Regions from separate parts of the Paenibacillus konkukensis genome, predicted to be linked through region 2. Evidence: a T-box and tRNA genes for the amino acid it is inferred to sense, from the RefSeq annotation. Region 2 holds a T-box; the other holds one or more tRNA genes.
The links. A T-box is a leader RNA that pairs with one kind of tRNA and senses whether it is charged. The one in region 2 lies ahead of trpS (tryptophan--tRNA ligase), so its partner is inferred to be a tRNA-Trp.
Positions count from the first base shown of each region.

Region 1: it has a tRNA-Trp gene. The T-box ahead of trpS (tryptophan--tRNA ligase) is inferred to sense a tRNA for this amino acid. The anticodon was not compared.

Region 1 covers NZ_CP027059.1:3,302,476-3,308,721, reverse strand. The annotation lists rRNA gene SK3146_RS14190 (23S ribosomal RNA) at 1-674, shown strand, start outside; rRNA gene rrf (5S ribosomal RNA) at 829-945, shown strand; tRNA gene SK3146_RS14180 (tRNA-Asn) at 953-1,028, shown strand; tRNA gene SK3146_RS14175 (tRNA-Ser) at 1,032-1,120, shown strand; tRNA gene SK3146_RS14170 (tRNA-Glu) at 1,130-1,204, shown strand; tRNA gene SK3146_RS14165 (tRNA-Val) at 1,226-1,301, shown strand; tRNA gene SK3146_RS14160 (tRNA-Met) at 1,317-1,393, shown strand; tRNA gene SK3146_RS14155 (tRNA-Asp) at 1,412-1,488, shown strand; tRNA gene SK3146_RS14150 (tRNA-Phe) at 1,516-1,591, shown strand; tRNA gene SK3146_RS14145 (tRNA-Thr) at 1,612-1,687, shown strand; tRNA gene SK3146_RS14140 (tRNA-Tyr) at 1,706-1,791, shown strand; tRNA gene SK3146_RS14135 (tRNA-Trp) at 1,798-1,871, shown strand; tRNA gene SK3146_RS14130 (tRNA-His) at 1,892-1,967, shown strand; tRNA gene SK3146_RS14125 (tRNA-Gln) at 1,977-2,048, shown strand; tRNA gene SK3146_RS14120 (tRNA-Gly) at 2,059-2,133, shown strand; tRNA gene SK3146_RS14115 (tRNA-Cys) at 2,144-2,217, shown strand; tRNA gene SK3146_RS14110 (tRNA-Leu) at 2,227-2,315, shown strand; tRNA gene SK3146_RS14105 (tRNA-Arg) at 2,335-2,411, shown strand; tRNA gene SK3146_RS14100 (tRNA-Leu) at 2,417-2,496, shown strand; gene SK3146_RS14095 (ABC transporter permease) at 2,799-3,740, shown strand; gene SK3146_RS14090 (carbohydrate ABC transporter permease) at 3,744-4,616, shown strand; gene SK3146_RS14085 (response regulator) at 4,650-5,663, shown strand; gene SK3146_RS14080 (sensor histidine kinase) at 5,660-6,246, shown strand, end outside.
Region 2 covers NZ_CP027059.1:2,981,392-2,987,637, reverse strand. The annotation lists gene SK3146_RS12765 (TIGR03943 family putative permease subunit) at 1-227, opposite strand, end outside; gene SK3146_RS12760 (permease) at 243-1,442, opposite strand; T-box leader at 1,669-1,950, shown strand; gene trpS (tryptophan--tRNA ligase) at 2,016-2,999, shown strand; gene SK3146_RS12750 (DUF5325 family protein) at 2,996-3,175, opposite strand; gene SK3146_RS12745 (alpha/beta-type small acid-soluble spore protein) at 3,327-3,551, shown strand; gene SK3146_RS12740 (metal-dependent hydrolase) at 3,759-4,739, opposite strand; gene SK3146_RS12735 (hypothetical protein) at 4,960-5,283, shown strand; gene SK3146_RS12730 (ABC transporter ATP-binding protein) at 5,474-6,246, shown strand, end outside.

The sequences.
Region 1 (6,246 bases), 320 kb from region 2:
TATGGGGACAGTGTCAGGTGGGCAGTTTGACTGGGGCGGTCGCCTCCTAAAGCGTAACGGAGGCGCCCCAAGGTTCCCTCAGAATGGTTGGAAATCATTCGAAGAGTGCAAAGGCAGAAGGGAGCTTGACTGCGAGACAAACAGGTCGAGCAGGGACGAAAGTCGGGCTTAGTGATCCGGTGGTACCGAATGGAAGGGCCATCGCTCAACGGATAAAAGCTACCCTGGGGATAACAGGCTTATCTCCCCCAAGAGTCCACATCGACGGGGAGGTTTGGCACCTCGATGTCGGCTCATCGCATCCTGGGGCTGAAGTAGGTCCCAAGGGTTGGGCTGTTCGCCCATTAAAGCGGTACGCGAGCTGGGTTCAGAACGTCGTGAGACAGTTCGGTCCCTATCTGTCGTGGGCGTAGGAAATTTGAGAGGAGCTGTCCTTAGTACGAGAGGACCGGGATGGACGTACCGCTGGTGTACCAGTTGTTCCGCCAGGAGCATGGCTGGATAGCTACGTACGGACGGGATAAGCGCTGAAAGCATCTAAGCGTGAAGCCCCCCTCAAGATGAGATTTCCCAGTAAGTAAGACCCCTTGAAGACGACGAGGTAGATAGGTTCGGGGTGGAAGCACGGCAACGTGTGGAGCTGACGAATACTAATCGGTCGAGGGCTTAACCTAGTTCCCAAGAAAGTGAAGAGTAGCTTCGAAGCTGACTCCAAATACTTTCTCGGGGCCCGGAAACAAACCGGGAAGAACAAATAACCATTGCTCACAAACGCGCACGAGTTTCGTATCTAGTTTTCAAGGCGCAAGCCTTGAACAAGTCATACCGTTTGGTGATGATGGCGGAGGGGAACCACGCGTTCCCATCTCGAACACGACCGTTAAGCCCTCCAGCGTCGATGGTACTTGAACCGAAGGGTTCTGGGAGAGTAGAACGTCGCCAAGCGGTACATTCCCTGATAGCTCAGTTGGTAGAGCACTCGACTGTTAATCGAGTTGTCACAGGTTCGAGTCCTGTTCGGGGAGCCATATGGAGAGGTGTCCGAGTTGGCCGAAGGAGCACGATTGGAAATCGTGTAGGCGTCACAAGCGTCTCGAGGGTTCGAATCCCTCTCTCTCCGTAGCAGTAAGGCCCGTTGGTCAAGGGGTTAAGACACCTCCCTTTCACGGAGGTAACAGGGGTTCGAATCCCCTACGGGTCACCATTTATGTTATAATGGTTATATGGAGGCTTAGCTCAGCTGGGAGAGCATCTGCCTTACAAGCAGAGGGTCGGGGGTTCGATCCCCTCAGCCTCCACCATATAAACTTCAACGACGCGGGGTGGAGCAGCCCGGTAGCTCGTCGGGCTCATAACCCGAAGGCCGCAGGTTCAAATCCTGCCCCCGCAACCAATTTATCTTTTATAGTGTGGAGCCGTGGTGTAGAGGCCTAACATGCCTGCCTGTCACGCAGGAGACCGCGGGTTCGAATCCCGTCGGCTCCGCCATTTAAGTCAGAAGCGAATGTATAGTAAGGCTCGGTAGCTCAGTCGGTAGAGCAGAGGACTGAAAATCCTCGTGTCGGCGGTTCGATTCCGTCCCGAGCCACCATGTACTACACAATGTGTTACGCCGTTGTAGCTCAATTGGTAGAGCAACTGACTTGTAATCAGTAGGTTGGGGGTTCAAGTCCTCTCGACGGCACCATTGATTACAACATAATATGGAGGCTTAGCGAAGTGGCCAAACGCAGCAGACTGTAAATCTGTTCTCTGACGAGTTCGGTGGTTCGAATCCATCAGCCTCCACCATATTATAGGGGCATAGTTTAAAGGTAGAACAAAGGTCTCCAAAACCTTTGGTGTGGGTTCGATTCCTGCTGCCCCTGCCAATTTTTTTATTATAGCTGTGGCGGTCGTGGCGAAGGGGTTAACGCACCGGATTGTGGCTCCGGCATTCGTGGGTTCAAGTCCCATCGATCGCCCCATGTTTATATTGGGGATTAGCCAAGCGGTAAGGCAACGGACTTTGACTCCGTCATGCCTAGGTTCGAATCCTAGATCCCCAGTTTATTTTATGCGGAAGTGGCTCAGCGGTAGAGCATCGCCTTGCCAAGGCGAGGGTCGCGGGTTCGATTCCCGTCTTCCGCTCCATATGTTACCTGGCGCCATAGCCAAGTGGTAAGGCAGAGCTCTGCAAAAGCTTTACCCCCAGTTCGAGTCTGGGTGGCGCCTCCATTTTTTTACGCCGGAGTGGCGGAATCGGCAGACGCACAGGACTTAAAATCCTGCGGTAGGTGACTACCGTACCAGTTCAAGTCTGGTCTTCGGCACCAAGTAAAACTTCATAATTATGTGCCCTTAGCTCAGCTGGATAGAGCGTTTGACTACGAATCAAAAGGTCAGGAGTTCGAATCTCTTAGGGCACGCCATACTTGCCGGTGTGGCGGAATTGGCAGACGCGCGCGACTCAAAATCGTGAGGGAAACCGTGGGGGTTCGAGTCCCTTCACCGGCATACAAAAAAGCATGAATCTTTAAGATTCATGCTTTTTTGTATTTTATACGAAAATCCCCAGTCGATCTTAAATCCGCTATGTGTCCGAAATACTCACTTTTCCGGCTGGCAATTGTATTCAAACCCGCTGGAGTCGTAATGTATGATAGTTTTATGAAAGCGTTTCCTCGAACTTATACTAGGGTCTGCCGATCATCGATAACAAAGTGAAATCAGTTAAGAAATCGATATATTGGGGAACGCAATTCACAGGATGAGCCTCTATAATGAGTTCAAATGCCGTTTATACATTGGAGGTCATTATGAGAGGTGCTCAAGCAGCAGCTGCATCCGTCGGGCAGGGTCTAAAAAAAGCGCGGATCGCAGCCCATCTTCCGTTTTATGTCATGATTTTGCCGGGATTGGTTTATTTCCTGATCTTTAAGTATGTGCCCATGCTTGGATTACTTATTTCGTTTCAGCGCTATGATCCGTTTTCCGGCATGTGGAGCAGTCCATGGGTCGGTATGGATAATTTCAACAGGTTATTTACCGAACCGGATTTTCCGTTACTGCTTACAAATACATTTGCTTTCGCTTGTTTGGATATCCTGTTTTTTTTCCCGGCTCCTATCATCCTCGCTTTGCTATTGAACGAATCCAGACTGAAAACGATTCGGAACACCGTACAGACCATCATGTACGGACCGCATTTTATTTCCTGGGTCGTTATCGTGTCCATGACGATGACTCTGTTCTCTTCACAAGACGGAATTATCAATCAATGGCTGGTGTCGGCCGGCTTCGGTAAAATCGAGCTGTTTACGAAATCGGAGTGGCTGCGTCCGATGTGGCTGCTGCAAAATATGTGGCAGGGTGCGGGATGGGGATCGATTTTATATTTGGCCACGATGGCCTCCATCGATCCGTCGTTGTATGAGGCGGCCAAGGTGGACGGTGCGGGGCGGTTTCGGCAAATATGGCATATTACGCTGCCGGGCATTCGCTATGTCGTTATCGTGCTGTTCATTTTAAGACTGGGTCATTTTATGGATATCGGGTTCGAGCATATTTTCTTGCTGCAAAATCCGCTCAATGTGGGCGTATCCGACGTATTCGATACGTATGTGTATCGTACCGGCATACTTCAGCGGGATTACAGCTACTCGGCGGTCGTCGGCATGTTTAAATCGATTGTCGGTCTTACGCTGGTGCTGACTGCCAACAAGCTGGCGCGCAAATTCGGCGAGGAAGGGGTGATCTAGCGGATGAAAGCGGGACAGTCTTTTAAGGATAATGTCTTCAATACTTGCGTGACCGTCATCCTCATCGGTTTGGCGGCGACCGTCGTCTTCCCGTTGCTGTTTACTTTGTCCAGTTCTTTTGCGTCGAGCAAGGAGCTGCTGCTGAAAGGCGTTGTTCTATGGCCTGAGGAATGGACGCTGGAAGCATACAGGTTTTTGCTGGACAACGCCCAATTTACGCGCGCTTTCTATAATGCTATTTACATTACCGCAGTAGGAACGCTCATCAATATGGCGCTGTCGACGCTTATGGCTTACGGGCTTTCTCATCCGGGGGTAAAGGGCAGGGCGGCCGTCAATGTCATCGTGCTGTTCTCAATGCTATTTCAGGGCGGAATGATTCCAACTTACCTGGTGATCCATGGGCTCGGACTGATCAATTCGTATTGGTCCATATGGCTTGCGGGAGCGATCGCTCCCTTTAACCTGATTGTGATGCGCAGCTATTTTCAGACTTTGCCCGTCGAAATCAAAGAGTCGGCCCGGATCGACGGCTGCGGGGAATTTAAAATATTATGGCGGATCATCCTTCCGGTTTCGCTGCCGGTGCTAATCACTTTTACGTTATTTTATACGGTGGCTAATTGGAATACTTACTTTCAAGCGATTTTGTATTTGAATGATGCCAATTTATATCCGCTCCAGGTGTTTCTTCGCCAAATCCTGATCGTGAACTCCTCCGAGCTGGGGCTCGTTGTTACGGATACCGGGTACAGCTATACCCCCGCCGTACCGCATGCAGCTATTCTGCTGACGGCCTTGCCTCTGCTTATGGTGTATCCGTTCATGCAAAAATATTTCAGCAAAGGCATGATGATGGGTTCGGTCAAGGGATAGCTTAGCACCCTGCGCGGTATTGGGGGGATTACAGTGTATCATGTGCTTGTCGTGGAAGACGAACTGCTGATTAGGGATGCGCTTGTGGAAATGGTGCATCAGCTGGACGGATTCAAGGTTACGGGGGAGGCCGCAAGCTGTGAAGAAGGCTGGCGCCTGATGCAGGAGCTATGGCCGACGGTGGTCATCACCGATATTCAGCTGCCGGATCAGGATGGTCTGGAGCTGATTCACCGGATTCGCAATCAGCGGCTGCCGGTGGTGACTATCATTATCAGCGGGCATGACCGATTCTCTTATGCGCAAAATGCGATCCGGCTGCATGTATCCGAATATTTACTGAAGCCCATCTCGGAGGTCGAGCTTCACTCCGCGCTGTCTCGTTCTGTCGGCAGGCTGGAAACGTGCATAGAGCCGAATCAAATATTGCGCGACATTCAGCGGTTCATCGACCGGTTGCATGAATTCGAGCCGATCGGGCTGTTTGAACAGACCGACCGGATATTGCATGCGATTCTGGGCGGACGTTCGCTGGATCAGGGCTCCCAAACCAGTTATCTTCGCATTTTTATGGGGAAGCTCACGGAATATATCAAGATCATTCATCCGGAATTTCAGGATGCCTCACTTCCGGAGGATTTGAACGAACAGCGGGTGCGGCACGTATTTCACGATCTGCTGCACGAATGGACGCTTCGTTACCCCCAGTTTGCCGGGAACAATATGAGATTGGTCATCAAACGCGCCTGCGAGTATATGGGGGCGCATATGCAGGACGAATTGACGCTGAAACAAATGGCGGATTACTCCAATTTGAGTCCTTCGTATTTCGGAGTGCTGTTCAAACAATATACAGGCAAAAGCTTTGTGAACTATTTGAATTATATCCGCATTGAAAAAGCGATGGAGCTCCTTCGGACTTCGGATAAAAAGGTATATGAAATCGCCGAGGATGTCGGTTTCGCCACGCTGCCCTATTTCAATCGCGTATTCAAGCATGTCGCGCTGGTGACTCCTAACGAGTACCGCAAAGGGTTAGGCCTATGAATGCGGGAAGCTGGTTCAGCCGCCGCTCGATCAAAGTCAAGCTGATTGTTATCCTGCTGGCGGCGGCGCTGTCCTCCATATTGCTGACGGGCGCGCTGTCGCAATATTTCTATATGAAAGCGGCCAAAAACGATTTTTACCAGTTTGCCGACGATGCTTCGTATCGCCTCAACCGGCAAATCGAATTGTATTTTCAACAAATGAAAATATCCGTATCTACCCTGATAGCCGGCCCGCTGCCGGAGCGCAACGATTTCACCCGAAACAGGGGCAAAGCGGGAATTATTCAGAACTGGCTTGTCAGCGGAGGGGCGGTCACGCCGACTTATCCTGCGGACATTGAGGATGTATTGAACAACTATGTCGCTCTGAACTATAGCGAAGTAGACAGTCTGTTTCTGATGTCTCTCGACGGAAGGGCCATATCCAATATTCAGCGCTTTGACGAAATTTCCAAATCGTATATGAAGGAGCCGTGGTACGGACTGGAGATGATGAGCGACTTGAAGCTGCTTCCGACTCACAGATCCCAGGTGACAGGTAAAAACGTCATCTCCATGCTAGTTCCTGTCTATTCGACGGA
Region 2 (6,246 bases):
CAATCGCATGAGGCTGCGCTCCCCCACATGGAACGGATGGCCAAATACACTTGATACACCGCTATGGCGTAGAAGCCGATCGCCGACCACTTGACATAATCGACCATCCGGGGAGCGATGTAGAACAGGATATTGTCCGTTTTGATCAAATAAGCGATGTATACCGCGAATCCGAACAAAATGGCGGATTTAATAAATTGATGAAGGCCCAGTAATCGCGGACTCACAGACGGCACGCTCCTTTAAGTGAGAAATAAACGCTCGAACAGCAGGGAACATACGAAAACGACAACGACGATCAGTACGGACAGCGCGGCGACGAACCGCGTCTTGAAGGCGGACAGCAGCATCAGCAGGCTTTTGATGTCCAGCATCGGACCGAAGACGAGGAACGTCAGCAGCGATCCGGTCGAGAACGTCGAGGCGAACGAAGAAGCCACGAACGCGTCCGAGGTAGAGCATAAGGACAAAATAAAAGCGAAGGCCATCATGAACAGATGCGATTGAATTTCCCCTTGCCCGATGGATACGAGGCTGTCCCGGGAAATGACCGTCTGCAGAGCCGCTGTGATGAGCGCGCCGAACATTAAGTATTTGCCCATCTCGAAAAATTCGTCGGAAGCGTGGCCGAGCACGCCCAAGATGCGCCCCGTAAATCCGGTATGCCCTCCGTGCGAATGATCGTGATTATGACCGGCGTGATCATGAGCGTCGTGATGTAGATGAGAATGTTCATGATGCGAGTGCGCATGGTCATGCGAATGGCTATGTCCTTGAGGCTGATGCCTTTGCTGAACAGGCAAATGTCCGCGGTGGCTCTGGCCTGCATGGCGATGAACCTGCCCGTGGTCATGACCGTGGGAATGCGTATGTAGATGGTCCCGAGCGCTCGGAACGACCGGGATGGATGCGCCGCGCAGCGGGTTCGAGCGGACGAATTTATAGATGATTAAGCCGATGGCCAGCGCTACGATAAAGGCGAGTCCCATCCGGGAATAAGCGACTTCGGGACGGCTGCGGAAAGCCATGTAGGTCGAAGCGTAAACGACCGGGTTAATGATCGGTCCGACCAGGATAAAGACGACCGCCACGTAGACGGGCATGCCTTTGCGCAGCAGCCGCCGGATGACCGGGATCATGCCGCATTCGCACAGCGGAAAAATAATGCCGACTACGCAGGCGAACAGGATGCCGAGCAGCGGATTGCGCGGCACAAGACGGCGGATCGTCTGCTCGGACACGAACATCTGGAGCACGGCGGACACGAGTACACCCAGCAGCACAAAGGGAAATGCCTCCAGAATGATGCTCAGAAACAGCGTCTTGAAGCTCTGCATCGCCGGACTGCTTAGGAAGCTGAGGTCGAGCGGCTGCTTTTGGGTGTAGATGAGAAACAGCATGACAACGCAAATTAGGGTGAGCACATGGGTGCTCCAGCGCATGATGGATGTGTGCAATGGACATTTCTCCCTTTGTCTTAATTCGTAATAATTATCATTATATAATATGCGGGATAAGCCGTATATAGGACATGCAACGCAAGAAAAATTCCGCCGGGCGGGCGGATGCGGCGCCTTAAGGGAGATTTCGCAAAAAGTTGACATGGCCAAGCCGTTTGTTTATGATAAACAACAAGCAAGCTTTTCACATGAGTCACATTTCGATAGACAGCAAGCGATGACAGGAGCAAGTAGGCGGCATTACAGTCTTGCAGAGAGCCGGTGGGTGCTGTGAACCGGTAGACGGATGGCGTTGAATGGGTCCTTGAGCTGACGGCTGAACGATGCGCAAGTAAGCGGGGCAAGCGGCAGGCTTGTACGCTATCGGCGCGGTTAGGCCGGTCCGGGTACTCTCCGTTATAAGAGGTGAAGGCTTCGATTCCGATCCGGAACATATTCCGGCGAACGTCGAGGCAAATTAGGGTGGCACCACGGTCCTTTCGTCCCTTGCGGCGGAAGGGCCTTTTTGCGTGGGGAAAAGCAGCAGTATCCATCATATTTAGGAGGAATCACATCATGAAAAGAGTATTATCCGGCATGCAGCCGAGCGGACAATTGACCTTGGGCAATTACATCGGGGCGTTGAAAAACTTCGTAGCGCTTCAGCACACGCATGATTGTTATTTTATGGCGGTCGATCTGCACGCGATTACCGTCCCTCAGGACCCCGCGGCGCTGCGCGAGCAGAGCGAAGCGGTGGTGGCGCTGTACATTGCGGCCGGCATCGATCCCGCCAAATCGACCGTCTTCCTGCAGTCGCATGTGCGCCAGCACGCCGAGCTCGGCTGGATGCTGACGACGCTGACCTATATGGGCGAGCTGGAGCGGATGACCCAATTCAAGGATAAGGCGGCCGGCAAAGACTCGGTCGGGGCGGGTCTCTTCACGTATCCTTCCCTGATGGCCGCGGATATATTGCTGTACAACGCCGATCTGGTTCCGGTAGGAGACGACCAGAAGCAGCATTTGGAGCTGACGCGCGATTTGGCGCAGCGATTCAATCAGCGCTACGGCGACACGTTCACCGTTCCGGAAGGATATTTCCCGAAGGTGGGCGCGCGCATCATGTCGCTGGACGACGCTTCCAAGAAAATGAGCAAAAGCAGCGCGAACCAAGGCAGCTTCATCGCCATGCTCGATACGCCGGACGTTATCCGCAAAAAAATAAGCCGAGCCGTAACCGACTCGGGCCGTGAAGTGAGATTCGATCCCCAGAACAAGCCTGAGGTCAGTAATCTGATCAGCATCTACGCCCAATGCTCGGACAAGACGATCGCCGAAATCGAAGCGCAATACGAAGGTCTCGGATACGGACCGTTCAAGAAAGAGCTGGCCGAGCAGGTAGTAGCTGTTCTGGAGCCGGTTCAGCAGCGCTATCAGGAGATCCGTAAATCCGGAGAACTCTACGATATTTTGCGTCAAGGCGCCGACAAAGCGTCGCAGCAAGCGGAGAAAGTGCTCACCCAAGTGAAGGAAAGAATGGGCTTTATCGTTCTTTAACCGCCATTTCGCTTTCTCATCTTGGCTTTGACGACGAAGCCGAAGCCGATAAAACCAACGGACAATATCGTAAATAACAACACGAGCCAGACGTTTCCGAGACTGAGAGCGAGGCTGATGCAGGCCAGAAGCACGGTGCCGACGACAGCGAAGAAGAGGGCTAGTCCTTTGTTCATGCGGGTTGTACCGCCTTTCCGAAGAGTATTTGAAAATCGGTAAGATTTTTTCAAAATGTGTGAATAGTTTTTGGTGTACGTCACATAATAACTTTGCAAGCTTGCAAATACATCAAAGATATCATTCAGATTGAAAGGAGTGCTGATCATCATGGCACAAGGACAATCCGGCAACAGTAACACATTGGTAGTTCCACAAGCTTCCCAAGCTTTAGATCAATTGAAGTATGAGGTAGCTCAAGAGTTGGGTATTCAAATCCCACAAGACGGGTACTACGGTTACATGGCATCTCGTGACACGGGCGCGATCGGTGGTCACATCACTCGTCGTCTGGTCCAAATCGCTGAGCAATCGCTGGCAGGTCAATTCCGTTAATCGAGAATGGTCACAGACATAGAAGCTCAAGGAGTCACTCCTTGGGCTTTTTTGTTGTATAGGAAATGATGCGCAGCAAATTTCCTGTGGATATCCGGAGGCTCCCCCGAAAGTAATCCGGAGGAGGCGCTGGCCCCGCAACGATGAAAAAAAAGGGCCGCCTCCGCAGTCCGATCTTCCGTCTGTTCTGCTAACTCGCTTCGCATTCTACGTATTGACGCGCAGCTTCTTCTCCAGCCTGGAATCGCTCAGCCATCCGACGTATGAATCCAGCGGGTTCAGTTCCTTATCCAGCATGACTACCGCTACGAACGGATACTGCCTGCGGTGGCGGTATCTGACGTCGGCCCAGCGCACTTCATACCCCCATTCATGATGGCGGATATCGGCGCAGGCGAAGGAAGTGAAATATAAGAACGCCGCGATATCGCTATGCTTTTTGGACGCTTCCACCGCCGGATGCACGGCGCAGGACGTTTCGTCGACCCATTTGATCGTATTGTGGCGGTATTCGCCGAGCACGAAATGGCCGTTCTTTTTATGCTTGACGATTTGCCATACATATAGATGAAAAGTAGGGATCAGGTAGTACCGGTCGCCCTGCTCATATCGCGTATCCTTTTGGTACAGATGAGACTCCAAGTAATGATGATACCACGATCTCCAAATATAATACACTGCTAAGAACAGGTATAAAATGGGGAAAATGGTCGCCGGGTCCGCCAGATGGACGCACCATATAAAAATAGCGATAACGTGGGAAATAAAAATGACAGGGTCGAATATATGAATGATGTTCCACGAAACCCACTTTTCCGAAAAGGGTCTGAGCGCTTGCGTTCCGTAGGTGTTGAACAGGTCGATAAAGACGTGAAACGCTACCGCGATAAACACCCACATCGCCACATGCCAGACCGGCAGATTGGCGAAGCCGAGCATGAGCCCGAGCGTAATGAGCGCCGTCCAGATAAACAGAGCCGGCAGCGAATGGGACCGGCCGCGGTGGTTCTTAATGTACGTCGCGTTGTCCTTAAGACGCAGCAGCGTGTCCGCATCGGGAGCCTGCTGTCCGAGCACGGTTCCGATGAGCACGGCGGTAGCCACCGTAGGGTCTGAGGCTACGACGGGATCGACGTATGCGAGACCGGCCAGACCGAATCCGATCACTAGATGTGTTCCGCTGTCCATGATGTTTTTCCTCCTAAGAGCTTTCCGCAAGGAAAGCTTTCTTCGTAAGCATGTACTGAGCTTTCCGCAAGGAAAGCTTTCTTCGTAAGCATATGCTAAAGCTATAGTTATACGATTCGTAAGGCACGCCCGTTTTCATATGATTGTGAAAAGCAGGCGGGTAAGCATATTATTAGTGTATCATTTTCTACATTAAAATAAAGCAATGGGGGTCAAAAATATGTCCAAGGTATTTGTTGAATATCAAATCTTACCCGATTACAGGCCAAATTATTCAAAATGGTTGAAGGACGTGCGGGCGAATTATCCGGAAGTTGAATTTTATGAAGGGACGGACCAGCCGGGGGTTATTGTCGAAATTTGGAGCGGAATGACGGAGGAAGAATTTCGGGCGATGAAGCAGGTCAGAGCACGTTCGGAGCAAGACGCGGCGGCGCTGCCGGAGGGCGGTCGTTTTGCCGTGACGGCTTGGAGTGAGCTTGAACAATGGGTAAAAGGAGGCGCGGCCAAAGTCCATATATGGCAGTTTGAAAAAGTAAAATAGTCCATTTTTTGAAGCAAGTAAATCCATGGTAACTTCTATCCAATCGCGGTAATCTTATCAATAGCCTTATAACAAGATACGGCTATCGCTTGAGATGACGGCTTCCATACGGAAGCTCGCGGGGGGAAAACGGATGGAGAGGCAGAATATTTTTTGGAGTCACATTAAGAGGAACCGATGGGCGTACTTGATGGGATTTGCATTATTGTCCATATCCAGTATGCTTCAGCTGCTCATTCCGCTTTTGCTCGGCCAGTTTACCGACAAATTGCAAAGTTCGACCTTGACTTACAACGAGACGATAAAATTCGCTTTATGGATGTCTGTTGTCGGCCTTGGAATCGCGTTCTTTCGTTCGACCAGCCGAATTTATTTGTACAGGTTATCCAGAATGCTGGAAATGCGCGTCAGAGGGGAATTGTTTCACCATTGGGAGAAGCTGTCTGCCCAATATTTCAACAATCAGCGGATCGGCGATTTGATGTCGCATGCAATCAGCGACGTAGGCGTCATACGCGAGGTTACGATGCAGGGATACTTCAATATAATGGAGGCGGCCATGCTGATCGTCGTTTCCGTCATCGCCATGGTCAGCTCGGTCAATCCGCTTTTGACGCTCGTGACGATGCTGCCGCTGCCCTTGCTCAGTTTGCTTGCTTACCGGTTTAACAGCCGCATCCAACGGCAGTCGGTGGACATGCAGAGGGCTATCTCGGATTTGACGAGCCGCGTACAGGAGTTTACGGCAGGGATTCGCGTGGTCAAAGCGTTTGTGCAGGAAGAAGAGGAGCGTAAGCTGTTTACTAAGGACAATCAGCACGCGGTAAATATGAACCGCAGGTTCGTCCGCTCCAACTCCTTGTTCGGCGCGCTCAGCTCGGGCATCGTCGGCTTCAGCTTCCTCGTCTCGGTTATATTCGGGGGTGTGCTGGTGCTGAAGCATGTCATCACGCTGGGCGAATT